2 linked regions of the Silvibacterium dinghuense genome follow. The main gene of each other region encodes a partner of the protein of the gene in region 2 in a complex. Links are inferred from orthologs where the notes say so. Each region holds a gene or a part of one and is shown on either strand. Other genes may lie near its edges. The genes, in order: ESZ00_RS18125 and uvrB.

Region 1 (14,644 bases), on a different replicon or contig from region 2:
CCATGGGCGTTTCCCTCGTGCCGGTAGAACTTCCGAAGCTCCCTTACGATGCCATGGCCGCATTGCTCACCGCTGAAGCCGCCGCGGCCTTCGACGAGCTGACGCGCAGCGGCCGCGACCGCCTGCTCACCCGTCAGACAGAAGACGACTGGCCGAATCTCTTCCGCATCCACCGCTTCTATCCCGCGGTCGAATACATCCAGGCCAACCGTGCCCGCACCCTCGCTATCCGCGAGATCTCAACGCTCTTTGAACAAGTCGATATTATTGTCGCCGCCTCGAGCAGCGTGCAATTAACAGCGACGAATCTGACCGGACATCCCGCGGTGATTGTGCCAAACGGCCTGCGCGGTCCCGATGCTCCCACGGCGCCAGTCAGGAACACCGGAGACGACGATCAGGTCGGAGGACCGGGCACACCGGTGAGCCTCACCTTCCTCGGCGGACACTACCAGGATGCGAAGCTATGTGCCTTTGCCCGGGCCTATCAGGAAGCGACAGGATTTCACACGTCGCATCCCAGGCTCGCTTAACGCAGAGAGCCGGACAGGCTCTAGGTTCCCGGGGAGGTGCGTTGCGCATCTTCATGCACCTCCACCCGGTTCCGGCCGGAGGTCTTGGCCTGATACAAAGCGCGGTCGGCATGCCCAAGAAGCGTGTCGACATCGTCCAGTGAAGTCGCGGAAGACGCAGCGCAGCCAACGCTGCAGGTCACAGGAATGAAGTGCTGCTCGAATGGAACGGGCGCCACGGCTATGGCCTGGCAGATTCGCTCCGCCACCTGAACCGCGACCTCGATGTCGGCCTCCGGCAGCACCACCATAAACTCCTCGCCGCCATATCTGCCCACCGCATCCCGCACGCGAATACTGGCACGCAGCCTGGAAGCGACTACCCGCAATACCTCGTCGCCGGCTGGATGGCCAAAGGTATCGTTGATCTTCTTGAAGTGGTCGATGTCGATCATCAGAACCGATGTGGCAGCGGCCGCCTCGGCGCGGGCGCGTTCAGCGGCCATCAACTCCAGAATCGCTCCCCGGTTCCATACATGGGTCAGCACATCGATGCGTGCCTTCATCTCGAGCTCTTCGTTGGAAGCAGCCAACGCCAGCTGCGACTCGGACAGCGCCGCGATCTCAAGCTCACGCTCGGCAAGCTCGGCGAGATCGAACAGGGCGGAAAGCTGGTCCGCGCCGAATTCGCGAGGACTGCTATCTCCGATGCAGAGCACGCCGATGCGCTCTCCATCGAAGTGCAGCGGCACGCCGGCGTAAAAAACCCAGAAATCCGCAAGGATGCTGTCAAAGACGCGCGCGTCGGTGCGGGCATCCTGCACCAGGCATACCCCATCATCGAGAACGGTGTGGTGACAATACGAATCCTTCCGCAGCCCTTCGAGGCCATCGAAGCCCTGGACGCTTTTCAGCCAGGCAAGTTTCTCCCCGACGATATCCAGGCATGCCATCGGTACATCGAACATGCGCCGGGCAAGCCGCGTGATCTTGTCGAATCGTTCTTCCGCTGGCGTACCGAGCAGGCGAACTCTATGGACAGCAGCCATACGTCGGGCTTCATACGGCGAGACCGGTGCAGCTGGCATATTTCTCCTCTGTCCATCGCTCGGACACCCCGATGATAGCAACACCCTCATATCGCAAAAGAGAAGAAACCACAGGCAGCGCTGCCCTCCAGCCAAACTCCATCCCGCCGATAAAATATCCTTCCATGCACATGTCCTTCGATCTGGCCGGCATCTGGCTGGTGGTGGCCTCATTTTTAGCCGGAGCGCTCAACGCCGTGGCAGGCGGCGGCTCCTTTCTCTCCTTCCCCGCGATCCTCGGTGTCGGCGTGCCTCCAATCCAGGCCAACGCAACCAACACCGTCGCTCTGTGGCCGGGACAGTTCACCTCCATTGCCGCCTACTGGGAAGATCTGAAACACAATCTGAAGCTGATAGGGCCGCTCGGCTCGGCTGCGCTCATCGGAGGCTGCGCCGGTGGACTGGTCCTGCTGCATACCGGGCAAAGCACCTTCATGAAGCTGGTTCCCTGGCTGTTGCTCGTCGCAGCCATTCTCTTTGCGGCCAGCGGTCCCATCTCGCGCTGGCTCAACCAGCGCGGACGCGGCGTGGAAGAGACGGAAGTTCATCCGCCGATGCTGCCGCTCTTTCTGCTCATGATCGTGGTGTGCTTCTATATCGGCTATTTCGGCGCCGGCGCGGGATTCCTCATCATGAGCCTGCTCGCCCTCTTCGGCATTCAGAATATCCACCAGATCAACGCACTGAAGGTGGTCACCACCACGCTCGCCAACGGTATCGCCGTGGTCGTCTTCATCGTGCGCGGGCAGGTGCTCTGGCAGCACTGCCTGCTGATGATGGTGACCGCGGCGCTCGGCGGCTATCTCGGCGCAAAAGGCGGGAAGCGCCTCGATCCGCGGCTGGCGCGGGCCTTCGTCATCGCTATCGGCTTCAGCATGGCAGGCTACTTTTTCTGGCGGAACGCGCACTAAGCGCAAGCGATGTCATTCTGAGGGACAATGAAAGCATGAGCCACGAAGGAATCAGGATGGTGTCGGCCGAAGAGGCCCGCCGCGCCGAAGAAGCCGACCGGCCACTGCCGAAAGAGGCCACAGACCCGGCCAAGGTACGCGTCCACAAGACCGAAGGCACCGGCGTTGAGATCGACTGGAAGGACGGCCATCGCAGCGCATGGACCTTCGCATGGCTGCGCCTCGCCTGCCCCTGCGCCACCTGCGTGGAAGAGCGCGAGCGCGAAGGCCGCAAGCCCGGCGAGCCAAAGGCGAAGCCTGTCGAGCTGCTGCCCATGTACCAGGCGCCGCCGCGCCCTGAGACCGTGACTCCGGTCGGCCGCTACGCCATCAGCTTCCACTGGAATGACGGCCATTCCAGCGGCATCTACTCCTGGGATTTTCTGCGACGCAACTGCATTTGCGAGGCGTGCAAAAACAGCTTCTAGCTTCCAGGGAAAAAGCCCAACGCGGCAGGAAGGACCCTTTTTCTTTCCCCTAAAGGGTCGAAGCCGCCCGCACCGGCACGAACAAGCTAAAGGCTAGAAGCTAAGAGCTAAAAGCTAGCCAGGCTGGGCGTCGCCTCCAGCAGCGACCGCGTATACGCCTCGCGCGGAGCGGCGCACAGTTCGAGGCTCGGGCCTTCTTCGACAAGCTTCCCGCGATGCAGCACCGCAATCCGCGTGGAAAGATAGCGCACCAGCGGCATCGAGTGCGAAATGAAGAGATACGTCAGCGCGAAATCCCGCTGCAGCTCACGCAGCAGGTTGATCACCTGCGCGCCCACGCTCACATCCAACGCCGAGACCGGCTCATCGAGCACCAGCATCTTCGGCCGCAGAATCAGCGCCCGGGCAATGTTGACGCGCTGACGCTGGCCACCGGAAAACTCGTGCGGATAGCGCTCCAGCGCGGATTCATCCAGCCCCACCGCGCGCAGCATCTCCGTCACGCGCCCGCGCAACTCGCCTGCCGCGCATGTCTTGTGGATCACCAGAGGCTCGGCCACCAGCTCCCGTACCCTCATCCGCGGATTCAGCGCTGCAAAGGGATCCTGAAAGACCACCTGCATCCGCCGCCGCAACTCCCGCTGGCCGGATCTTCCGACGGGCTGGCCGTCGAAAAGCACCTCACCCGAGGTCGGCTCGATCAGGCCCAGCACCATCCGCGCAATCGTCGACTTGCCCGAGCCCGATTCCCCGACGAGGCCAAGTGTCTCGCCTTCGGCAATGGAGAAGGAGACATCATCGACAACGCGTGCGTCGGGTCCATAGGATTTGGCAAGACTGCGGGCTTCGAGCAGGGCCATGGAAGGAGGATAGCAACTCTGACCTAAATCACCGAAGGATCGCCGATGAGCCCGGCATGCGGATGCGCCGCCCAGTGCTGTTCGACCCGATCCAGCGCCTCGTTCACACTGCCCGCCAGCTGCACCAGCGCCCGCGTCTCCGGCTTGAGAAACCCCTCGGCGAGCACATGGTCCAGAAACGCCAGCATCGGGTCCCAGTAGCCATCGATATTGATCAGCACGCACGGACTCGCGTGAATCTTCAGCACCGCCCAGGTCACGATCTCAAAAAACTCGTCCAGCGTGCCATACCCGCCCGGCAGTGCGAGAAACGCATGTGACCGCTCGGCCATCAGCGCCTTGCGCTCGTGCATGGTGCCCACGGCGTGCAGCTCGGTCAGGTGGCGATGCGCAATCTCGCGGCCGGCGAGTACGTCAGGAATCACGCCGATCACCGGAGCCCCGTCCGCGAGCGCAGCTTCGGCCACCGCGCCCATCAGGCCCACAGTCGCTCCGCCATACACCAGGCCATGCCCACGGGTAGCGATCCCGCGGCCAAGTGCGCGGGCGGCTTCAAGATATGCAGGGCGGCTGCCGGAGGCCGATCCGCAGAAGACAGCAATATTGTGTCGGGGGAGATTCATGCTCCCGCCATCCTATCGCAGCCGCATGAGAGGGGTTAGACGAGCAGCTTCATACCCGGAAGCTTCGCAGCATGGCGGTCAAAGCTCACGGTGTATTCGCATCCGGCATGGCGACCAAGCTGCGCGATCAGGCAATCGGAAAGACCGGCGCGGGACTCCTCGAAGAGATGGAGCGCTTCGCGAACCACTTCGGCTTGCTCAACCACCAGCTCTTCTGCTTGCAGAAGAGCTGTAATGACCGCGACGATCATCTTGCGATCAAATTCATAGTTTCCGCCCAGGACCCAAGCCGTTTCTGCAAGAGTGATGAGAGAAATGAATCCGGGGGATGCGGCAGAGAGAGCATGCATAAACACGCGAACACGAATGATCTGCGCAGGATCATCCTTGGCCAGATAACGGACCAGTACATTCGTGTCGAGCCCAATCATCCTCGACCAGATCCCATTTCAGCGATCGCCTCATTCATTTCTTCAATCGACACAGGCTTCCTGCCAGGCCGATGGAGCATTCCCTCCAGAGAACGAACAGAAATAGTCGCGGGAATGATCTCGTAACGGCCAGTCCGCTGATTGCGAACGAACTCCAGCCGATCTCCGGCCTTCAGTCCAAGCTCTTCCCGGACCTTCGCGGGAACAGTAATCTGGCCTTTCGAAGTAAGAGTAGCCGTAGCCATATGCACTCCTTACGCTTCATTCTATTCCTTACTTTTATAAAAAGGTAAGGAATCCAGCAGGCGATAAAATGGAGAAGACACCTTCAGGATTGGACACATCCCCCTTGCGGCATTTACTGGACAAGCTGAACCCCGAGCAGCGCGCCGGCGTCGAGACCGTCGACGGCCCCGTGCTTTTGCTCGCCGGCGCCGGATCGGGCAAGACCCGCGTCATCACCCATCGCATCGCCTACCTTATCGAGGAGCGCGGTGTCGCACCCGACGCCATCCTGGCCGTGACCTTCACCAACAAGGCCTCGAAAGAGATGGCCGAGCGCGTCGACAAGCTCATCGGCCATAACTCGCTGGCGAAACCGATGGTCGCCACCTTCCACTCCTTCTGCGTGCGCCTGCTGCGCCGCGACATCGAAGTGCTGCGCATCGGCAACGAAGGACTGACGAAGGACTTCGTCATCTACGACGAGAGCGATCAGCAGAACATCGTCAAAGCCGCCATGCGCCGCATGGGCATCGACGACAAGCAGCTCACCCCGCGCACCGTGCTCTCGAAGATCTCCTGGGCGAAAAACCACATGATCGATCCGCAGGAGTACTACCTGAACTCCGCGGATGCCAACGGCGAGCGCATCGCGCACATCTTCGAGGCTTATCGCAAGGAGCTGCGCAAGGCCAACGCCCTCGACTTCGACGACATCCTCCTCGAGGCTGTGCGTGTGCTTAAGTCATCGGCTGAGGTGCGCGAGCGCTACAACCGCCGCTACCGCTACGTCATGATCGACGAGTACCAGGACACCAACCGCCCGCAGTACGAGCTGATGAAACTCCTCGCCGGCGAAGCGAAGAACATCTGCGTCGTCGGCGACGAGGACCAGAGCATTTACTCCTGGCGCGGCGCCGATATCCGCAACATCCTCGACTTCGAAAAGGATTTCCCCGGCGGCAGGATCATCCGCCTGGAGCAGAACTACCGGTCTACGAGCGTCATCCTCGAGGCTGCATCGGCCGTGGTTTCGCGCAACACCCAGCGCAAGGGCAAGAACCTGTGGACCTCGCGCGAGGGCGGCTCGCTCATCGGCTATTACGAGGCGCCGGACGGCGAGAACGAGGCGCTGTTCATCGCCGACACCATCCAGAAATACTTCCGCAAGGTCGGCCCCGAGCAGGAAGAGCCGCGCGCGGCGGTGCTCTACCGCACCAACTCGCAGTCGCGCCTGGTGGAAGAGGCGCTGCGCCGCTACGGCATCAAGTACACCATGGTCGGCGGCTTCTCCTTCTACGAGCGCGCCGAAATCAAGGATCTGCTCTGCTACCTGAAGTTCATCCAGAACCCGGACGACTCGGTCGCTCTGCAGCGGGTCATCAACACGCCGGCACGGGGCATCGGCAAGACGACAGTCGAGACGCTGGAGCGCATCGCGCTCGAAACCGGCACCAGCACCTGGACGGCGATTCAACGCGCACTCCATGAGAAGCTGCTGCCCTCGCGCGCGCTGATCGCCCTCGACACTTTCCGCAAGATCATCGAAGACTCGCGCGCACTGCTTGCTCCGAACTTCGCCGACAAGCTCGCGGCCGATGTCGCGCCCGAAGAGCTCACAGAAGCTGGCGACGCAGCAGAACCGGAAACCGACACCAGCTTCGGCTTCGGCGATGCCGCCGAAGAAGACAGCATCCTGGCCGAGGCGAGCACCGCCGAGGAAGCCACCAGCTTCGATTTCGGCGACGAATTCCAGACCGGCTTCGCCTTCGGTGCCTCCGAACCCGTTTCCTCACCCGGTCATACCGGCCCCGGAGACGAGCCTGAAACCCTGGTCGATGCAATGGCCTTCAATCCCTTTGCCGACGAGCCGCCCGTACCGCACGCTGCGGCATCAGGCCGTGCGCTGCGTGCCGACAAGCTCGCGCCGAAGCAGGAAGAAGCAAGCGCAAGCCTCGAGACCAGCGGCCGCATTGACGGCTTCCGCGCCCCGGGAGACGCCGCGACGCTGCCCGAGCTCATCAAGTTCGTCATCGATCGCACCGGCTACATCCGCTCGCTCGAGGAAGAAGGCACGCCCGAGGCCATCTCGCGCATTGAAAACCTGAAAGAACTGGCCAACGCGGCGCAGGACGCTCAGGAGCGCGGCGAAACACTGGCTGAATTCCTCGACCATGCAGCTCTCGCCAGCGACACCGACCAGTACGACCCCGAGTCGCGCGTGACGCTGATGACGCTGCACGCCGCCAAGGGTCTCGAGTTCCCGCTCGTGCTGCTGGCAGGCATGGAGGAAGGTCTCTTCCCGCACTCGCGCACGCTCAACGATCCAAACCAGATGGAAGAAGAGCGGCGGCTCTGCTACGTGGGCCTCACCCGCGCCATGGACACGCTCTACATCACCCGCGCGCGCTATCGCCGCCGCTACGGCAACGATTCGCCCGAGGCGAGCATGGCTTCGCGCTTCCTCGAAGAGATTCCCTCGGCGCTGATCGAAGAGGCCGCCGGCAGCATGCGCCGGGCGGAAGCAAACTACGGCGGGCGCGGCGACGATCAGAGCGGCGGCCACTACAGCTACGAGGACGAAGACCAGAGCGCGAGCAGCTACGGTTCGAGCTACAACCGCGGCGGCTCGAATTACGGCGGCCGCAGCGGGTCAGGCTACGGAGGGTCGGGCTATAGCCGCGGCGGCTCCAGCTATGGAACTTCGAACTCCTCTCGCGGAGCCGGTTCGTCCGGCAAAGCCGGCAGCGGCGAGTCGCTCGACAACATCGCCCGGTTCTTTGGCGGAAAGGGCGGCTACAGCAGCTCGAGCGCCGGTTCACGACCCAAGGTCGAAGCCCCTGAACCCTCCGGCGGCAAGGGCTTCAAGAGCGGCCAGCGTGTTCGCCATGCCAAGTACGGGGATGGCGTGGTCTTCCGGCGCGAAGGCGACGGTGACGATGCCAAGCTCACCGTGCAGTTCGCGAAGTTCGGCACCAAGAAGCTGGTGGAAAAGTTCGCGAACCTGGAGAAGCTGTAAGAGCCTGTTCACGATCTTCGCGCGAGGGGCAGCAGGAACGGCCAGCAGTCAGCCATAAAGACGGCCAGTGAAACCGCGGCTGGCCGCCGTCATCCTGCGAACCCACATCTCAAAATCGAGATGTGGGGCACCCGGCGCGAGGCGGAGGGTTTACCTTCCCGCCCAAGCGGAGCTTGGACGGGATACCCCTATCCCCGCTGCCTGAGTCCTCACTTGCGACCAGCGGGAGCGGAGGCGAAACGCCTGGACGGCCAGTCCCGTTGCCTATTTCGCAGCTACGCTGCTGTGTTCGAGATAGCGCCGTGCTTCGGCCAGCTCCGGACGTGCCGAGCTTGCCTGTCCTGCCGACTGGACCAGGGCGGCGTAATATTGGCCCGCGTCCTGGTGGTCGCCCGACTTTTCCGCCGCATCGGCGGCATGCGCCAGCCCGTTGAAGCGGTTCGGGCTAAGCCGGAGAGAAACCCGGTACTCCCCCAGCGCCGCCTGCGGCTGTCCCATGGCGAGCAGCATGTCGCCCAGCATCTCCCGCGCCGGGATATCGACCTCACCCTAGCCTACCTTGTCCTGCAGATCGGCCGCCGCACGCATCGTTGCCACGGCGTCCTGAGGCCTGTCCGCGGCATAGTCCGCCCATGCGGCGATCTCATCACGCGTGATGCGGGCTCCCGTCGATTCCGCCGCATAAGCCCGCGGCGTCCCCCTGGTCGAGGCCATCAACCGGTCATATGCGGCCAGATCCGCCTGGGCTGCGGCTGCCTGCTTCAGGTGCCCGTGCGCAACTGCCCGCGCCCACCAGGCCATGGCCGCAATGTCCGGCGGAGCACCAGCCGCCGGAGTCAGATTCGCCGCCGCCGCCCAGTCCTGCATCTCCAGGTCATAGAAAATGGGCAGCTTCTCCTGGTAGTAAGCGACCATACCGGACATGAAGCCGCTACCCATGCCCGGCATGGCGTCGATCCGCGCCAGCACCGCCGGCATCTTCGCCAGCACCGCGCGGGCCTCGGCATCATGGCCGCTCTGCAGGTAGGCATAGAGCAGGAAATCATAGGAGTGCGGCTCATCCATCAGACCGGAAAGCCGGTGCGCCTCCGCCGCATCCGAGGCGCGAATCGAGGCCAGCTGGGAGTCGATATCCTGCGGCCAGAGCCCCAGCCGCGCGTAGATATGTCCGGACATGTGCACGGCGTGCGCGCCCGAAGGGGCGATCAGCCCATAACGGTCTGCGGCGGCAAGGCCCTGCGGTGCCAGCTCAGGGTTGTCGCAGGCGTGGATGACGTAATGCACGACACCCGGATTATCCGGATATTTCACAAACAAGGGCCGGAGCACCTGCATCGCAGCCTCTTCCGGGGCAACGGTGGTGTCGTCAGGAGCCTTGGCCGCCAGAAGAGACAGCGCGTAGAACGCGCCCGCATCCACGTCGTCCGGATATTGGCGGTAGAGCTCCTTCATAGCTGCCGCATAGGCCTGAACGCGCTCGGGATAAGCCTGGGAGCCGGGCTGGTAGAAGTCAGCCAGCGCTGCGATGTAGGCGCGCTCGCGCGGCGTGGGTGCGGCCAGAGACTGCGCCTGCTCGATCTGCTTCCAGCCCTCGGCCATCGTTGCCGCGTCGGGGCGCTGCCATATCTGGTGGTAGAGGCTCATCGCCACGCCCCAGTGGGCCATGGCACAATGCGGGTCCTGGGCCACGATGCGCCGGAATTGCGGCTCCGTCTCGGCGTACCAGAAATCATGCAGCAGAGCGACGCCGCGATTGAATGCCGGCTGCACAGCCGGAGCGCAGGAAACAGGAAAAGCAACCACGCCCAGCTTCTCACCCGCAGGCAGAGCGGGCGAAGCCTTGTCCATGGGCATGTGGCCCGCGGGCATGGAGGACATGGTCTGGCCAGGGATTTGGCCGGTAGAAAGCAGGGGGAGAAGCAGGAAGAGGCCAAAGGCAGACACGTTCATGGCCCGGCAAGTATACGACGGCAGCCGCTCACCCGATTTTCCCGGGGCACCCGGCAACCGGCGGACTTATTCTTCCCGCCCAAGCAGAGCTTGGACGGGGCACCCGCCCACTCACTCGATCTTCTAGTTAAACTAAGTCCAGTGGACTAAGTTCACTCTCGCGACCAGCGGGAGCGGGGGCCGAAGGCGGTTCGCACTGCGCGAAGCAGCCGAAGGCGGTTTGCCCTGCGCAAAGCAGCCGAAGGCGATAAGCCCGCACGGCCAGTGCCGCGACCAACGGGAGCGCCACGCGAAGCGAAATCGCCCTGCGCGCAGCCGCATAGGGCGATTCGCCCTATGCGGAATAGCATGATTTAATCTAAAGGAAGAGATTTCTGGAGAAAGAAGCCCCATTCCGATGGCGGCTGAGAACAACCATGGCGAATACCACCAAGATTGAAGACAAGGCGGAACGGAAAGCGATCAAGCGCACCGCCCGCAAGAAGGCCGCTCCGAAGGCGAAGCGCACTGCGCCCCGCGGCTCCAACAAGAAGAAGACCAAGAAGCTGGCACGCGGCCAGAGCAAGCGCTAGGACTAGCCGTCCAGGCAACGGCGCCTTCGGCGCGTCTGTGCCTGTGTGGACGGTACCGGCTCTTGCCTCCGCTCCCGTTGGTCGCTGCATCTGCGACCGGCTTCGATTCACCGGACGCCACATCTCCCGCGAGATGTGGCGTTTGTCTTTCCCTCTGAAAACTCCACCTGAACCTTATGTCTGCCCTGTTACACTCCCGAGAAGAAACTGCCTGTGAGGAGTCGTACCCTGCCGCGCCAAGCCTTAGCCTGTAAATCGATCGACAAGCTCATCCAGGAGTCGGAAAACCCCGAGACAAGTCTGAAAAAGACACTGGGACCGGTCTCCCTGACCTCGCTCGGCATCGGCGCCGTCATCGGCTCGGGCATCTTCACCGTCATCGGCACGGCCATCTCCGGCGAGAAGTTCGACACCTCCTCCATCCTGAACACCCCGCTCCTCGATTATCTTGTGCACCATACGGCGCTCGTCGGACGTCCCGGAGCCGGCCCGGCGCTGGCACTTTCGCTCGTCCTGGTCGCCATTGTCTGCGCCTTCACCGGTTTCTGCTATGCGGAGCTGGCCTCGATGATCCCTATCGCCGGCTCGGCGTACACCTATACCTATGCCACGCTTGGCGAGCTGATCGCGTGGATCATCGGCTGGGACCTTATCCTCGAATACGCGGTCTCCAACATGGCGGTCTCGGTCGGCTTCGCCGAGCACGCCGTCGGCTTCCTCGACTGGTTCGGCATCCATCCCAGCCTGCGATGGATCTCGCCCGCTTATCTGCCCTCCGGCCTGCAGGACCTGCAGGGACACGACCTCTATGCCTCGGGCTGGCACTTCGGCTTCAACATTCCGGCCTTCCTCATCGTGATGCTGCTGACCATGGTCCTGGTGCGCGGCATCCGCGAGTCGGCGGAGACCAATAACATCATGGTCCTGCTGAAGATCGCCGCCATCCTGGCCTTTGTCGGCGTGGGCGCGCACTTCGTGCATCCTTCCAACTGGAAGCCGTTCTATCCCAGCGGCTGGTCGGGCGTGCTCACCGGCGGCTCGATCATCTTCTTCACCTATATCGGCTTCGATTCCGTCTCGACCGCCGCCGAGGAGTGCAAGAACCCGCAGCGCGATGTACCCATCGGCATCATCGCCACGCTGGTCATCTGCACCATCCTCTACATCGGCGTGGCGGTGGTGCTCACCGGGCTCATCAAGTGGGACTCACTGGTCGACGACGCGGCACCGGTCGTCAATACGCTCAAGAAGGTTTATCTCGCGCACCCCAGCGCGACGCTCAACTGGACGCGCCTCGCCATCCTCATCGGCGCGATGATGGGCATGATTTCGTCCATCCTCGTCTTCCAGATCGGCCAGGCGCGCGTGTGGTTTGCCATGTCGCGCGACCGCCTGCTGCCCTCCATCTTCAGCAAGGTGCATCCGCGCTTCCGGACCCCGGCCGTCTCCACCTGGGTCGCGGGGTTCGTCGTCGGCATACCGGCCGGCCTGCTCGACATCGGCACCTTCTCCGATCTCTCAAACATCGGCACGCTCTTCGCGTTTGTGCTGGTCTCGGCCGGCGTGCTGATCCTTCGCTACAAGGAACCCCATCGCCACCGCAGCTTCCGCTGCCCTGGTGGACCGGTTCTGCCGGTTCTGAGCATCATCTTTTGCGTCCTGCTCATGGCCGGACTGCCGATCATGACCTGGCTCCGCTTCTTCGTCTGGCTGGCCATCGGCCTGGTGATCTACTTCTTCTACAGCCGCAAGCGGAGCGAGTTCGCGAGTAATTAGCGTTCGCTGCTCGCGATTTCCTGGAAGACCACGATGTAGCCGTCCGGATCTTTCACACTGAAGAGCCGGAGCCCATAACGAGCCATCTGCGGGGGCTTGGATTTGAGCCCCCTGCCGGTCAGCTCTTTGTAAGCCAGATCGATATCCGCGCAGTGGATGTAGAACACCGTATCGCCCGATCTTCGCTCCGGAGGCTCCGGCGGCCGCTCGTTCGAGTCATAGATCGTGTTCAGCATGATCTCGGCCTCGCCAAAGCGCAGCCACATCCAGTGCGAAAAGCGGCCTTCGCGCGTCTCCACCGCAGGTGAGGCATTCACGACTGAGAAGCCGAGCACATCCCGGTAGAACGCAAGCGACGCATGCATGTCGAAAACGCCGATCAACGGCGTCAGTCCCAGCGGCGAGAAGCTCATGCTTCCTCCTGCACTCGATCTAAGTCAGCCCCGGAATCGCGTACGACTTCTCCTCATACAACGCCTGGTTGCCGATCACGGTAGCAATGGCAGAGTGGTAGCCGATACGCACATCCGCGACCGGCTTCTTGCCGTTACGCACGCAGTCGAGGAAAGAACGGCAGCAGGCCAATGTCGGATCTTCCGCATTCGGCGTCGAGAGGCGCTCGCCTTCACCGCGATAGGGCATCTCGCCTCTGGGCGAGTACGACGCCCCCGTCGTAATGCCGCGCTCTACCACCTCGGCGCCTGCAGGCGCCGCCTTCGGCTTCTTCGGCTCGTAGTAGAAGGTCGCGTCTTCGATCGTGAACTGCACCGTGCCCTCGGTGCCATACACCCAGAGCTGGTTGCCCATCTCGGCGTTGTCGGTGATGGAGCTGAAGACCATGCGCCGCCCCTTCGAATAGCTGAAGATGGCCTGCACATTGTCGCCGACGGTGCGCCCATCCTGCCAGCGAACAATGCTCGTCGTGCCGGTGACACGCGCCGGCGGCTCATCGAAGACCCAGTTGGCAATGTCGATGTGGTGCGAGCCGAGCTCGGTCAGCAGCCCACCCGAGGTCTCGCGATAGAGCCTCCAGTTGATGAGGTGCTCGAGCTTCTTGTCCGGATCGGGACTGGGCACCGGCCTGCGCCAGTCGTTGTTGCGATGCCAGTACGCGTACACATGTGTTGGTTCGCCGATATGTCCCGCCTGGATGCGCCTTACGCCCTCCTGCACCCACGCCGCATAACGATATTCGAAACCCATCTGGAAGACATGGCCTCCAGCCTCCGCCGTCTTCACCTGATCGCGGCACTCACCGGCGGTGAAGGCCAGCGCCTTCTCGCAATACACTGGACGGCCGGAACGCACCGCGGCCTGCGCATGCTCGGCGTGCAACGACACCGGCGTGGAGATCACAATCGCGTCGAGATCTGTCCGTGCCAGCAGCTCGCGGTAATCCTTGTAATGCGGAACGCTGCGCCCCACCAGCTTGTCCACCTGCGCATAGCGCGGCTCGTAGATATCGGCGACGGCGGCAATCTCGTTGCCCGGCAGGTGCAGGAACTGGCGAATCAGCTCCTGTCCGCGGCTGCCCGGCCCGATCACGCCGATGCGGATGCGGTCATTCGGGGAATTCGTGGCCTTCGCACTCAGCGAATCGAGAAGCATGGCCGAACCAGCGGCCGCGACGGGAACAAACTGCCTGCGATTGAGCAACGATGACTCCTCAGGGGTCTTGACTAGGGGTTGAAGTCGAGCGTGCAACGTCTCGCATCGATGGTATCGCGCCAGCGCATGGGATGGCACGCGGACCCCGTACTTGCACCGGATGACACATCGGCAGCGGGCTCTCCCGTGATGACCAGCGCATGATCCTCCGGCAGCGTCGTGAGCAAACGCCTGCTCTCCGCCACCGGCTCCACGAAAAGCACATTCGAGAGCGCATCGCTGGCCGTCGCCGAAGGATCGACAATCGTCACCTGCAGCATGCCTTCCACCGGCCGCAGCTTTGCCGGGTTCATGATGTGGCAATAGAGATGCCCGCCCAGGATGAAGTGCTTCTCCGCGCAGCTCGCGCTTGATAGAGAAGTGTCACGCAGCGTGATCGTCGAGACGGCCTCGCCCGCGTGATTGGGATCGGGCACGACCACCTTCCATCCCTGCTCGCCCTTCGGCGCATCCGGAGGCACACCCAGCGCATAGATCGTGCTCGAGCCCGCCGAGAGCATCGCTGCCTGCACATGCTCCTCGCGCAGGATGGCCACGGCCTTGTC
Region 2 (14,171 bases):
TCTCTCCGGCCGGGGTGAAGGTGAGCTGGCGGGCGGTGTTCTGCTTGATGTCGACCAGCCAGAGGTGGCTGCGGGCGCCATCGGCGGTGGAGTCGGTGACGGTGAGGAGCACGCTGCGGCCGTCGGGCGAGAGGCGCGGCTGGGCCATGCTGCGGGTGTGACGCAGTTCTTCGTTTGTGGGGAAGTGGAGACCCTGCGGCGGTGCTTGCGCCGCGGCCGGAAGCACGAGTCCACAAGCAGAGAGAAAGAGCCCGAGAGAAAAGCGTGTCACCATGGGCTACAGCATATCTTGGAGAGACAGGAAATCGGGCTATGAATCCTTCGCAGGACAACATATCCACAACCGCGCCTTCCACTGGAGTCTGGGCCGCGGTGCGCGAGGCGTTGCGGGGATCGCACCAGGACTTTACGGCAGGCAGTCTGAACCGCGCCATTTTGCTGCTGGCAATTCCGATGGTGCTGGAGATGGTCCTCGAATCGCTGTTTGCGGTGGTGGATGTCTTCTGGGTTGGGCGGCTGGGTGCCAATGCCGTGGCCACGGTGGGCATGACAGAGTCGATGCTGGCGCTGGTCTTTGCCGTGGGCATGGGGCTTTCTCTGTCAACCGGAGCGATGGTCGCGCGGCGCATCGGCGAGAAAGATCCTGAAGACGCGGCGATCTCGGGTGTGCAGGCAATTGCGCTGGGGCTTCTGGTCTCGCTGGCGATGGGTATTCCAGCAGGGATCTATGCGCCGAAGCTGCTGGCGCTGCTGGGGGCTTCCCCTGCGATTGTGGCCATCGGTTCTGGATATGCGCGGATCGCGCTGGGTGGTTGCGGGGCGATCATCCTGCTCTTTCTGAATAACGCCATCTTCCGCGGCGCCGGCGATGCGGCGATCGCGATGCGTCTCCTGTGGGTTTCGAACATCCTGAACCTGATCCTCGATCCTCTGCTGATCTTTGGTATCGGGCCGTTCCATGGCTTGGGTGTGACGGGGGCTGCGCTGGCGACCTTTACTGGACGAAGCATCGGCGTGCTGTATCAGTTCTATCGGCTGTTAAAAGGCACCGAGCGGATTCATGTGCTGGCACGGCATCTTCGGATCAATGCAGGAGTGTTGTGGCGGCTGCTGCGTGTTTCGTTGACTGGCATGCTGCAGTTCACGATCGCGAATGCGAGCTGGATCGGCCTGGTGCGGATTATCGCGCTCTTTGGCGCGGCAGCGGTGGCGGGGTATACCGTTGCCATCCGCATCGTGATCTTCTTCATCCTGCCCTCGTGGGGTCTGAGCAATGCCGCGGCAACGCTGGTAGGGCAGAACCTTGGCGCCAGACATCCGGACCGCGCCGAGCAGGCTGTGTGGCGGACAGGCTTATACAACATGGTGTTCCTCGGCGTAATTGGACTGTTCTTTATCGTATTTGCGGCACCGGTGGTGCGGCTGTTTGTGAACGATCCGGCGGTCGTGCCACTGGCGGCGATGTCCCTGCGCATCATGAGCTGTGGCAACATCGCTTACGCGTATGGCATGGTGATGCTCCAGGCTTTCAATGGGGCAGGGGATACCGTGACGCCGACCATCGTGAACTTCTTCGGCTTCTGGGTGCTGGAACTGCCTCTGGGCTGGTGGCTGGCCACGCACACGCGTATGCACTCGCAGGGGGCGATTCTCTCCATCGTGATTGCGGAAGCGGCGATGGCGGCAGCGAGCATGGTGCTGTTTCGTGGGGGGCGCTGGAAGAAGCAACAGATTTAGTCCCTAACAGGCTCTAGCTGCTGTGAGCAGGGCGGATCGCCTGGCCTCTGCTTCCTCCGGTTGCGAGCTGAGGTTTGCGCGCTCTCTGGGCAACGAACCAGCTGGATGCCCCAGGCCTCGCATTCTCCAGATAGGGGGCTCCCGTCTACACTCAAAACATGCTGGAGATTCGGAATGCGCTGCCTGCAGAGCAGATCCGCCTGATTGTGTTCGATCTGGACGGGACGCTCATCGATTCGAAGAAAGACCTTGCTACCTCTGTCAATGCGATGCTGGCACAGTTGGGTCGGCAGGAGTTGCCGGAAGAGATCATCGCGACCTATATCGGGGATGGCGCCGGGATGCTGGTGCGTCGCGCCCTGGGCGATCCGGACGACGAGGCTCTGGTCGAAGACGGGTTGCGGCGTTTTCTTGACTACTACCGCGAGCACAAGTTGGATCACACCTATGTCTACGACGGTGTTTTTGCCTCTCTCGAAGAACTGAAGACAATGCCGGAAGGTTCACCGCGCAGAATGGCGGTGCTGACCAACAAGCCGGTCAATCCGGCGGTTGCCATCTGCGAGGCGCTCGGCCTGAGCCCATATTTTTTCCAGATCTACGGCGGGAACAGCTTTGCGACGAAGAAGCCTGATCCTGAAGGATTGCGCACCCTGATTGCCGAGGCCGGTGTGAAGCCGCAGGAAACACTGATGATTGGCGACTCCGATGTGGATATATTGACGGCGCGGCGCGCCGGGGCATGGGCGCTGGGTTGCAGGTTTGGGCTCTCGTCACATACATTGGAATCCATCCCCTCTGATTGCCTGGTCGATGCGGCATCAGAATGGACCGTAGCCCTTCAGCATTAAAAGCTCGCCCCAACCCCCTGGTACGACGAGAGGCGCGCGCATAGTAGTTTGCCGGGCCGCAGGATTTTTGGAGCGCCAACCGAAAGATCCAATTCCATAGCTAACCGCTGCATGCGCATCTGCGTTTGCGGATACATGTCATGTTGTCGATGCCTGCTCATTTTCTGTGTGGTATCGGCAGTAATGGAAACGATTCCAGTCGGGGTGAGATTTCACCCTGCTTTTACTCCTACTGCCTGAGGTTGCCGTGAGTCGTCAGACGATAGTTCTTCTCCTTTTGCTCTCTTCTTCTGCCATTGCCCAGACTCGAAACCCCGTTCTAGCAGCGGCCGCTGCAGCTGCAAATCAGCCGATGATTTCCGGTACCGTAGCCGACTCTTCGGGCGCGATCATTCCCGGGGCTGAGATCGACCTGACCGATGCGACGGGCGCGACTGTGGTCAAGACAACGACCGACGCCTCGGGTGCCTTTCAGGTGAAAGCTCCGCGCGCGGGAAATTACAACGTGCAGGTGAGTATCAATGGTTTTCAGCCGGCGACAAAGACCGTGACCGTAACCAGCAGCGCAACGCCTGCCGCGCCCGTCAGCTTCACCCTCGCTGTCGCGGAAGCGGTGCAGCAGGTGACGGTGAATGCCGGATCGCAGGTGGATCTGACGTCCTCGGATAGCAATGGCAACACTTCGGTGATGTCGGCCAGTGATATGAAGGATTTGCCCATCTTCGACAACGATTACGTTACGGCGATGAGTTCTTTTCTCGACGGCGGCTCAGAGGGGACATCGGGCTCGGGGCTGATGGTGGATGGCATGGAGGCCAACCGCGCTCTCGTGTCGCCCTCGGCGGTGCAGGAGGTGCGCATCAACCAGGATCCATATTCTGCGCAGTATTTCTGGCCGGGCCGCGGACAGATTGACATCATCACCAAGCAGGCCGCCGATGCCTACCACGGTGAGTTCAACTTCACCTTCCGTGATTCGGCGATGAATGCGCAGGAGGACTTCTCGCCGAGTAAGCCCTATGAGCAGCGGCAGATCTATGAGGGCAGCCTGACTGGACCGGTGGCGCATTCGAAGTCGACCATGTTCCTGTTCTCTCTGAACCGCGCGGTGGAAGATCTGACTGCCGTGGTGAACGCGACGGTGGCCCCGACGGCGGAGAATCCTGATGGTGTATACAACGAGAATGTACCGGCGCCGACGACGGATACGGAGTTCTCCATCAAGATCGGGCACCAGTTCACCGACAGCCACAGCGCATCGGTGATGTATTCGTTCCAGAACGCGCACAACACGAACTCAGGCGTCGGCAACCAGACCTTGCCCGAGGCCGGATACGATACGCAGACGCGTGAAGACGACCTGACCCTCCATGACAACTACATCGTCTCCGGCTCCATGCTGAATGAGGCATCGCTGGCGCTCGAGCGCAGCTATGACCCGGTAAAGGATGTGCAGGAAGGCCCGATGCTGGTGGTGAGTGGTAACTACACCGGCGGCAGCGCCCAGGCCGATCAGTTGAACACCGAATACAATCTGCGCGCCAATGAGATGCTGACCTGGACTGTAGGCCCGCACACGCTCAAGTTCGGTGTGAATGTGCCGCATTTCGGTCGCCGTGTGCGCGACGACATGACGAACGAGGATGGTACCTATACTTTCAGCCCGACGTATGCGGCGGATGGTTCGGTGATCGCAACGTCAATCGAGAACCAGCAGGCCGGCGTACCTTCCGGCTTCAGCATGGCGAACGGGCAGACACGCTTCGTCTATCACCAGCAGGAAGTTGGCGCGTTCGTGCAGGACCAGATCAAGCTGAAACCCTGGTTTTCGGTGACCCCGGGACTTCGCTATGACTGGCAGACCTTCCCTGGAGATACGAATAACTTCTCTCCGCGTATCTCGTTCGCCTGGGTGTGGGATCAGAAACACGAGATGGTGCTGCGCGGCGGTGCTGGCGTCTACTTCGATCGCAGCGGATCGGGTCCGCTTATCGACCTCGCACGCTACCAGGATGCGAAGCGGCGGCTGATGGAACTCTCGTCGAACCAGGAGACGCTCTGCTATCCCATTACAAATTGCATCGATACAGCGACGCTCCCGGTCTCGTATGTGGAACTACAGCAGGGCATCCGTACGCCATATGATGTGGAGTACGGCCTGACGCTGGAGCGCAAGGTCGGCGAGAAGGGTGTGGTCTCGGTTGGTGGCCGTATCAGCCGCTGGACGGGACTGTATCGCTCGATCGATGAGAACGCGCCGTTGGGGCCGGACTATACGACACGGCCCAATCCCAACATCTCGCAGTTGAGGCAGATCCAGTCCGAGGGCAAACAGATCGGTTCGGCGCTGGACATCAACTATCGTGGCCGCTTCAACAAGCGCTTTACTGGTTTTGCGTGGTACACGCTGGCCAACAGCGGCAACAACACCGACGGCATCTCGTGGTTCCCGGAGAATCAGCGCGATCCTGAAGCGGAATGGGGCCCATCCTCGTGGGAGCAGCGCAATAAGTTCGGCGTGTATGGAGCCATCAATCCGCAGCATCTGCTGAACCTGGGCGTCGGCGTCTTTGCGAACAGCGGCAAGCCGTGGTCGATTCTCACTGGAACGGATGCGTACGGTACCGACCTCTTCAATGCCCGGCCGGATGGTGTGCCGCGCAACTCGGAGATCGGACCGGACTACGCAGACGTGGATCTGCGCTGGGGCTACGACTTCAAGCTGCAGCCAAAGGAAGTGGATAAGAGCCCGACGCTGGGTTTCTCAGTGTCGTCCTTCGATGTGCTGAACCATCCGAATGGTTCGTACGTGGATACGACAGAGGGCAGCACGGACTTCGGTCAGGTAACAAGTGCGTATGCTCCGCGGCGTACGCAGCTCGCCATGCGCTTCCAGTTCTAAAGCGCACGAAACCTCTATCAACAAAAAGCGGAGCGCCCTTGGGCCCTCCGCATTTTGTTTGCTGCCAGGGTTGTGTTGTCCGTTTCGATTACTGGGCTGGCTTGCCGTCATTCAGGAGTGCGAGCGCGCGGTTCAGAGCGGCTTTGTAGCGGCGGGCGCGCTCGATGTTGGTGTCAGCTCCTTTGTCCTGCATGAGCTGTTTTGCGAGCTGATCGTCGGGAATGTTTGCCGCAGTCACTTTCGCATGGAGTTCGTCCATCGCCTGCGCATAGACGCCGGAGAAGCGGGTGAGCTCGTTGCGTGCATCCTGCGGATGGTAGTGCATGCGGTCGCCTGTCTGCAGCGCATCGATTAGCGGATCGGACGACCAGGTGAAGGGCCACATGGAGTTCAGCGCATCATAAGCGGCCCGCAAACGGGTAATGGAGCCGGGGAAGCCATCGAGTTTGCTGCGTGAAGCAAGCGAGCCAGGCGCACGATGGATTTCGACACGCAGTGGCGAGTGCACCGACTGGCTGGGCACGCGGATCGTGGTAGTCAGCCTGTTGCCATCGTAGGTCCATCCCGACTCGCCATCATGCTGAGCGATATCTGTGCCATTGACGGTTACAGAATCCGGCGGCCAGTCGAGCGGCAGACGAATTTCGTAGCCGCGCGATTCGAGCATGCCGGGATACTGGCCTTCGGCCGGGGAGACTTCGACGGTCAGGGTGTCGCCGGACTGGCTTGCGGTGAGCGGAGTCCAGGTGCAGACACCGCTCTTGTATGCCTCGGAATCGCTGGCGTCTTCATAGAGGCGATACGTGGACTTCTGCCCGTCATCGAGCGGATAGACATTCACGATGAGCGGATCCACCGGCTTCGCTCCGGTGTGCAGCATGGGCGGCTGCATGGGAAGGATCGCGCCGGCGCGGATGTAGACCGGAATCTGATCGAGCGAGAAGTTGCGATCGACAAGCTGCGGGCCAGTAAAGTGCTTGCCGGTGTCGCGTTCTACCCACTCTCCATCCGGAATCCAGATTTTCTCGTGTGCAAGTTGCGTGGAAGCGTCCATCTGCGTGACGACAGGCTGCACGATCATCTGGCTGCCGAAGGCATACTCACTGCGTTGCGAGTAGGCTGCGTCAGCTTCCGGCCAGTCGTAGTAAAGCGGATGAACGAAGGCGAGGCCCGTGTCATAGGTGCGGCGCGCTTCGGTGTAAATGTAAGGCTGGAGCGCGTAACGCATCTGGAAGGCATTGCGCATGACATCGGCATAAGTGGCCGGATAAGCCCAGATGCGGCGTTCGGAGTCCGGATTCTTCGTCGTATGCGTGCGCAGGATGGGGCTGAAGGCGCCGAACTGCACCCAGCGGGTAAAGAGTTCGGGTTCGACAGCGCCAGGCATGTGGCCGCCGATGTCGTGGCTCCAGTAGGCATAGCCGACATTGGCGGCGGTCGCGGTGAACCAGGGCTGGAAGGCGAGGGATGGCCACACGGAGACCGTGTCGCCGGAGAAGCCGATCTGATAGCGATGGTTGCCGAGCCCACCCCAGCGGTGGAAGAGCAGAGGACGCTTGCCTTCGCGTTCCTGGTCGGTGAAGTGAACGTAGTTAAGCCACCACGTATTGTTCACACCGGGGAGATTCGAGTCGAGCTCCTGCTGCCAGTCGAGCCACCAGAAGTTTACGCCTTCTTTCTCCAGCGGATGGTGCAGCAGGTTCATGTAATTCAGCGCGAATCTCTTATTGGAGATATCGAAGGGCACGTATTTATGTGTGGCCGGATCGATGCCCATGGCGCGCGCCATCGCCGGGTAGGCGTCTTCCCATGGCTGCACGCCGGAAGCCGGATGCAGATTGAGCGTAACCTTCAGACCTTCCTTGTGGATATGGTCGAGAAACGCTTTGGGATCGGGGAAGAGCAGCGGATTCCATGTGTATCCCGACCAGCCGAGATCATGGCCGGACTGGTCTTCCTCATGCTTGGCCTCGAGTTGCCGCTTGTTGAGGTGCCAATCCATATCGATGACCAATACATCGAGCGGCACATCGTTCTCGCGGAAACCGCGGACAAGGTTCTCGAGCTCCTGGTCGCTGTATGCCCAGTAGCGTGACCACCATGCACCGAAGGCAAAACGAGGCGGCAGGGGAATCCGTCCAGCGACGGTTACATAATCCTGAAGCGCCTGCTTGTAATCGTGGCCGTAGCCAAAGAAGTAGAGATCGGTGCGGTCGCCCGCAGGGCGCACCATGACCCAGGGCCATTCACTGTTTTCGCCCTTCGCAAAGGTGAAGTCGTCGGAATCGAAAAGTGGCCGCTTGGAGTCGTCGACAACAGACCATCCATTGCGTGAGACAAGGCCCTGGCCGATAGGCTCGCGGGTTTTGTCACCGAGAGCGCCGTCGAGGGTGCGTGTGGTGCCGAGCAGGTTGCCGCTGTCTTCAAGGCCAGGATGCCAGGTGACAGGTTTGCCGTCGAGTTGAAGCGTGACGGTGAGATTGTCCGCAGTGAAGCCGCCGCTTCCAGAGCCGTCATAGACCAGCGTGAGGCTGTGGGTGATGAGAGTGAGTTTCTTGCCGGAGCGCTTCACGGAAAATTCTGGAACAGGGAGGCGGCGATTGAGAAAAACGAAGGAAGGGTGATCTTCGAATTTGTCGTCGGCTGCATACTCCATGCGGATGAGCTGCGGAGTGAGAACGGTGAAGCGCGTGTGTCCAAAGCGGACGATGGCTTTGGGGTCGGCAATGGGGCTATAGGAGGCTTCGGGTGCTGTGGTGATCGCGGACTGCGACGATTGGGCCAGAGCAGCAGGTGCGGCGGCAGCGAACGGCAGCACGGAGACGGCAGCAAGGCAGAGAGGGAGCAGGCGTGGCATCGGGGGCATAGCGCAGTCAGAATAACGGTTGCAGGGATAGAAGAGCGAATACAAAAGAGGGTTTCCGTATCTGCTGAGGAAACGTTACCATAGCTGCGCAGAGCGCACGGCGGAAATACCGGGCTGCAACGTTGCCGTGCTCGAAAGCAGGGAATGTCCGTTCCAGAGGAGTCATGCATGCCGGTCCATTGTTCTGTCCTGGGGTTGTTCCGTGTGAGGTCGATAGGGATTCTTACGCTTGCTCTTACGCCATTGATCGCTGTGGGCACGGTTGCATACGCGTCAGCCGGGAATGACGCGCAGGCCGATGGGCCGGCGCAGAAGGTTAATCCCTTTGTTGGAACCGGCAAGGGGCCGGGCGACAGTGAGAATCTGTTTCCGGGAGCGGTGATGCCGTTCGGCATGGCACAGTTCAGTCCTGACACGGAAGATCACGGGCTCGGCTACCACTATTATCAGGACACGATCAAAGGATTCAGCATGACCCACATGAGTGGCGTGGGCTGCTCCAATGAGGGCGAGGTTTTCGTTACGGCGACCACCGGCCCGGTCTCGACACAGGAAGCCAATTTTGAATCGCCTTATTCGCATGATCAGGAGAAGGCTGCCCCTGGCTACTATCAGGTCCGTCTGCTGCGCCAGGACGTGAACGCGGAGCTGACCGCGACAGATCGCACGGGCATGGTGCGCTTTACTTTTCCAGCGGGCAAAGCCGCGAATGTTCTGGTGCCCATCAGCCACACGCTGAATCACACGACGGGCGCAGAGATTCGGGTTGTAGGCGATCGCGAGATGGAGGGTTTCGTGGAAAACGAAGCCTTCTGCGGCGTGAAGCAGACATACAAGATTTATTTTGTGATCCGCTTCGACCGCAGCGTCGGGAGCTCCGGGACATGGAATGGTGTCCCAGACCACGCGGTTGCTCCGGAAGAAAGCGGCCGTTCGGCTACACAGACAGCTCCCGGCCGGTGGATCGGAGCCTATGCCTCGTGGCCGGCGTCGAACCAGCAACAGACGGTGACGGCGCAGATCGGAATCTCGTATGTCGATCTTGCAGGCGCGCGGAACAATCTCAAGACAGAGGCTGAGGGAAAGAGCTTCGAGCAGATTCGTGCAAGCGCCGAGTCCGCATGGAACAAGGCGCTGAGTGTGATCGAAGTCTCCGGCGGATCGGAGACGAATACACGGGTCTTTTATACGGGGCTCTATCACAGTCTGTTGATGCCGAGCGTTCTGAGCGATGTGGATGGGCGTTATATCGGCTTCGACAACGTAATTCATCAAGTAAAGGCCGGCCATCTGCTCTACGGAAATTTCTCCGGATGGGATATTTATCGCAGCCAGATGCCGTTGTTGGCATTGATCGAGCCGAAGCGTGTGGAGGATATGGCGGAGTCGGTCGCGCTGATGTATCGGCAGGGCGGATGGATCGATCGCTGGCCACAGATCAACGCCTATACGAACATCATGGCCGGCAGTCCTCTGAGCGTGATCGTGAGCACGGCGTGGCTCGATGGGTTGCATGATTTCGATATCGACACAGCATGGAAGGGTATGTGGCTCGATGCAACGCAGCCTGCTCCCGAAGGCAAGCCATATCAGGGACAGATCGGCATGCAGTGGATCAACACGCTGCATTATGTGCCCAACGACAAGGTGGAGTATGGCTCGGTGTCGCAGATCCAGGAGGACGCGATCGCGTATGCCTCGCTGTATCGTCTGGCGAAGGCGCTGGGCAAGACGGACGACGCGAAGACGATGTATGACCGCGCACTGTACTACCGGAACGTCTTCAATCCTGAGAACCTCTACTTCCAGCCTCGCAATGCGGATGGAAGCTGGGTGCCGAACTTCGATCCGGTGCAGAACGGCAAAGGTTTCATTGAGGGCTCAGGCTGGCACTACCAGTGGTTCGCCCCTGCGGACATGGCCTGGCTGGTGAAGGCTATGGGGCAGGATCTCTTCAACCAGCGCCTGACTGCGTTCTTCGACTACAAGACGCCGGGCTGGTACGGCCAGTACTACAACCCCTATAACGAAACGGATCTGCAGGCACCCTTTGAGTTCAACTTCTCCGGACAGCCATGGGAGACGCAGCGCGTGGTGCGGCGTGTGCTCAAGGAGAACTATCCGGATACGCCGGATGGCATTCCCGGCAACGACGACTGTGGAGAGATGTCGTCCTGGGCGGTGATGAGCATGATGGGCTTCTACTCGGTCGATCCTGCGAGTCTCGCCTATGAGTTGACCAGCCCGGTATTTCCCAAGGTTGTCATCCACCTGCAGGCGCCGTACAAGGGCAAGATATTCACGATCGAGACCTCGCCCAATCCGGAGAGCACGCCATATATCCAGGGTGTGAGGCTGAACGGAGCGGCGCACGCGAAGAACTGGATCACCTTCCAGAACATGAGCGATGGAGGCCGCCTGCAGTTTGTCCTGGGCACGGAACCTGACAAGTCATGGGGGGCCGCGCCGCAGGATGCACCGCCGTCGGTGAGCGAGGAGCAGCCATAACGCAGTGGAATGATGCTGGAGCAAGCGTCGGCGACGCTTGCTCCAGCATCCATATACCATCATGAGTGTGGACTTCGAACTGGTAAGCGAATATATGCCGCGCGGTGACCAGGCGCGGGCAATTCCGGAGCTGGTCTCGGGCGTGAACTCGGGCGAGCAGCATCAGGTGCTGCTCGGTGTCACGGGTTCGGGCAAGACCTACTCCATGGCCAAGGTCATCGAGGAGCTGAACCGCCCCGCGCTGGTGTTGGCGCATAACAAGACGCTGGCCGCTCAGCTCTATCACGAGTTCAAGCAGTTCTTCCCGAACAACGCGGTCGAATACTTCGTTTCCTACTACGATTACTACCAGCCGGAGGCCTACATCCCTTCGGGCGACCTGTATATCGAGAAGGAAGCGACGATCAATGAGGAGCTGGATAAGCTGCGCCTTTCCGCTACCCGCTCGCTTTTCGAGCGCCGCGATGTGGTGATCGTTTCGTCGGTCTCCTGCATCTATGGCCTTGGCTCCCCGGAAGCCTACTACGGCATGCTGCTGCTGCTCGAAAAAGGGCAGAAAATCCGGCGTGATGATATCGTGCGGCGTCTGGTGGAGATTCTCTACGAGCGCAACGATGCCGACTTCCGGCGCGGCACCTTTCGTGTCCGCGGAGACGTGATCGAGGTCTATCCAACCTACGATGAGATGGCCTATCGCATTGAGCTCTTCGGGGATGAGATCGACACACTTTCGCAGATCGATCCGCTCTTCGGCACGGTGAAGCAGAAGTATGCGCGGCTGCCGATCTATCCCAAGAGCCATTACGTCGTACAGCCAGATCGCAAGCGGACGGCGATGGATTCGATCCTCGACGAGCTGGGCTGGTGGGAGAAAGAACTCGAAGGGCAGGGTCGGCTGGTGGAGTCGCAGCGTATTCACCAGCGTACGCGCTTCGATCTGGAGATGATCAAGTCCGTCGGCTACTGTCACGGCATCGAGAACTACTCGCGGCATTTTTCCGGACGCCTGCCGGGCGAGCCCCCACCGACGCTACTCGACTATTTCCCGCAGGATTATCTGCTGTTCATCGACGAGTCGCACGTAACGGTGCCGCAGCTTCATGGCATGTGGCATGGTGACCGTTCGCGCAAGCAGAATCTCGTCGATTACGGGTTCCGTCTTCCTTCGGCGACAGACAATCGGCCGCTGAAGTTCGAGGAGTTTGAGGGACGCATCAACCAGGTGATTTATGTTTCTGCGACGCCGGGAGCCTATGAGCTAACGAAGAGCGCGGGTGTCGTGGTGGAGCAAATCATTCGGCCTACGGGACTGATCGATCCGGAAGTCGAGATCCGGCCGATCCGTGGGCAGATCGACGATCTGCTGGCGGAGATCAGGGATCGCGCCGCCAAAAACGAGCGCGTGCTGGTTACGACGCTGACCAAGCGCATGGCCGAAGACCTCGCCGGGTACTACTCCGAGGTCGGCGTGAAGTGCCGCTACATGCACTCCGAGATTGAGACGCTCGAGCGCGTGCGGCTGCTGCGCGATCTGCGCAAGGGCGAGTACGACGTCCTGATCGGGATTAACCTGCTGCGCGAAGGACTGGATCTGCCGGAGGTTTCGCTGGTGGCGATCCTCGATGCGGACAAGGAAGGTTTCCTGCGTTCGAGCGGATCGCTGATCCAGACCATCGGCCGTGCAGCACGGCACATCAACGGACGCGCGATTCTTTACGCCGATCGCATCACCGATTCGATGAAGCAGGCGATGGATGAGACCAGCCGCCGGCGCGAGGTGCAGCGGGCTTACAACGAGGAGCACGGAATTACACCGAAGTCTGTGTCTCGCTCGGCAGATATGTCGCTGGCTGCGATTCTGAAGGCAGACTATGCGGACCTGACGGATGAATCCGAATCGATGCCCGAGTTCGCATCGCAGGCGGAACTGGATGCGCACATCGGAAAGCTTGAGAGCGACATGCGCGAGGCAGCGAAAAAGTTCGAGTTCGAGAAGGCCGCAAAACTTCGCGATACCATCAAAGAGCTGCGGACAAAAGAGTTTCTCTTCAGTTAAAAGCTGGCACAACAGGCGGACGTACTGTTGTTCTTTGGAGCTTCAGTATGTCCGCTTTTCATTTTTCCTTTCAGTGCGTGAGTACGTAGAATTTGCCGCTTGCCGTGTCTTTTCTTCCATGACAACTTCCTCATCTATGTGGGTTAAAGTGCAGTGATGGTTCGTGCCTCGCGAGCTCTCTCCGCTGCTTATCGCGCAGGCTTTGGATGAACGGCTGTACTCTACGGAGAAAACCCACGTATGAAGAGTTTGAAAACGATACCAGCGGTAGCCGCCATCATGGCGGCAGCCGCGCTGTTATGGATTCCTGCGCTGCAGGCGCAGGACATGGACCCGCCGGCACGTGTGGCGAGGATTGGATATCTGCAGGGCGCAGTATCTTTGCAGCCGTCAGGTGTGGATACCTGGAATGCCGCACCGCCGAACTATCCGATGGTCAGTGGTGACCGTCTCTATACAGATCAGGGCTCGCGGGCGATCATCCAGCTTGGGGCTTCGGATGTGAGGATGTGGGGCGGCACGGATGTGACGCTTACCAACCTTACCGATAACTATGAGCAGATTGGTCTGGCCTCGGGTTCGGTGCGCGTGCGCGTCTTTGCCATCGATCCGCAGAATGTGATCGAGGTCGATACTCCGAATGGCGCGGTCATCATCGAGCAGCCAGGCGACTATCGCATCAACGCCTATGGTCCTGATGCTTCGCTGGTCGCGGTGAATGCAGGCGCGGTGCAGGTTGCTGCTCCGGGAGTGAATCAGGAGGTTGTGCAGGGACAGGCCGTTCAGCTTTACGGCACAAATCCGGTAGAGCTGGGTCTTGTCGAGATGCCGGGCTTCGATGATCTTGACCGTTGGTCGATTGATCGCGACCACCACATCCTCAACTCGATCTCTGCGCGCTATGTGAGCCGCGAGATGCCGGGGTATGACGATCTGGATGACAACGGTAACTGGTCGGTGACCCCGGATTATGGACCGGTATGGTATCCGACGGGCGTGGCCGTGGGCTGGCAGCCGTATACCGTGGGCCACTGGGCGTATGTAGCGCCATGGGGCTATACCTGGGTCGATGACACCTCGTGGGGGTATGCGCCCTTCCACTATGGCCGCTGGGCTGTGATCGGCGGCCGCTGGGGCTGGGTGCCGGGACCGCCGGCAGTGCGGCCTGTCTACTCACCGGCACTGGTGGCTTTTGTCGGCGGCGGTCCGGGCTTCTCAATCGGGATCAGCATCGGTGGTGGTGGCGGTGGT

What was found.
Region 1: the proteins of uvrB (region 2) and ESZ00_RS18125 are in contact, whole or in part, in a crystal structure (PDB 7EGT), measured with the Thermus thermophilus proteins. The link is inferred for Silvibacterium dinghuense from one-to-one orthologs. Residues at the interface, in WP_096411307.1 of Thermus thermophilus: Glu23, Leu25, Arg26, Asp27, Gly28, Glu29, Arg30, Phe31, Arg55, Glu326, Asp327, Phe328, Glu379, Ser382, Gln383, His398, Gly400, Arg401; in WP_096412145.1 of Thermus thermophilus: His654, Arg656, Phe657, Gln666, Asp668, Glu669, Lys680, Arg681, Leu682, Ser683, Lys685, Tyr686, Ala687.

What each region holds. Positions count from the first base shown.
Region 1 is NZ_SDMK01000005.1:68,680-83,323, forward strand. Bases 4,866-8,333 are described here. They hold ESZ00_RS18125 (ATP-dependent helicase), read left to right. Parts: upstream 4,866-5,241; coding sequence 5,242-8,133; downstream 8,134-8,333. Other genes in these bases: ESZ00_RS18115 (PIN domain-containing protein), read right to left, coding at 4,866-4,892; ESZ00_RS18120 (AbrB/MazE/SpoVT family DNA-binding domain-containing protein), read right to left, coding at 4,889-5,137. Also shown: ESZ00_RS18085 (amidase), read left to right, coding at 1-533; ESZ00_RS18090 (GGDEF domain-containing protein), read right to left, coding at 554-1,774; ESZ00_RS18095 (sulfite exporter TauE/SafE family protein), read left to right, coding at 1,726-2,511; ESZ00_RS18100 (gamma-butyrobetaine hydroxylase family protein), read left to right, coding at 2,547-2,978; ESZ00_RS18105 (ATP-binding cassette domain-containing protein), read right to left, coding at 3,086-3,838; ESZ00_RS18110 (LOG family protein), read right to left, coding at 3,862-4,461; more of ESZ00_RS18115, read right to left, coding at 4,497-4,865; ESZ00_RS18130 (hypothetical protein), read right to left, coding at 8,398-8,643; ESZ00_RS18135 (hypothetical protein), read right to left, coding at 8,683-10,083; ESZ00_RS20175 (hypothetical protein), read left to right, coding at 10,500-10,655; ESZ00_RS18140 (amino acid permease), read left to right, coding at 10,869-12,431; ESZ00_RS18145 (VOC family protein), read right to left, coding at 12,428-12,844; ESZ00_RS18150 (Gfo/Idh/MocA family protein), read right to left, coding at 12,864-14,087; ESZ00_RS18155 (FAD:protein FMN transferase), read right to left, coding at 14,111-14,644. UniProt on the Escherichia coli protein: A helicase with DNA-dependent ATPase activity. Unwinds DNA duplexes with 3'-5' polarity. Translocates on single-stranded DNA with 3'-5' polarity. Initiates unwinding more efficiently from a nicked substrate than double-stranded DNA.
Region 2 is NZ_SDMK01000002.1:1,026,730-1,040,900, reverse strand. The notes cover bases 10,428-13,422. They hold uvrB (excinuclease ABC subunit UvrB), read left to right. Parts: upstream 10,428-10,925; coding sequence 10,926-12,920; downstream 12,921-13,422. Other genes in these bases: ESZ00_RS13505 (DUF6600 domain-containing protein), read left to right, coding at 13,161-13,422; ESZ00_RS13515 (GH92 family glycosyl hydrolase), read left to right, coding at 10,428-10,864. Outside these bases: ESZ00_RS13540 (alpha/beta hydrolase family protein), read right to left, coding at 1-274; ESZ00_RS13535 (MATE family efflux transporter), read left to right, coding at 313-1,737; ESZ00_RS13530 (HAD-IA family hydrolase), read left to right, coding at 1,896-2,588; ESZ00_RS13525 (TonB-dependent receptor), read left to right, coding at 2,941-5,490; ESZ00_RS13520 (glycoside hydrolase family 31 protein), read right to left, coding at 5,579-8,356; more of ESZ00_RS13515, read left to right, coding at 8,525-10,427; more of ESZ00_RS13505, read left to right, coding at 13,423-14,171. UniProt on the Escherichia coli protein: The UvrABC repair system catalyzes the recognition and processing of DNA lesions. A damage recognition complex composed of 2 UvrA and 2 UvrB subunits scans DNA for abnormalities.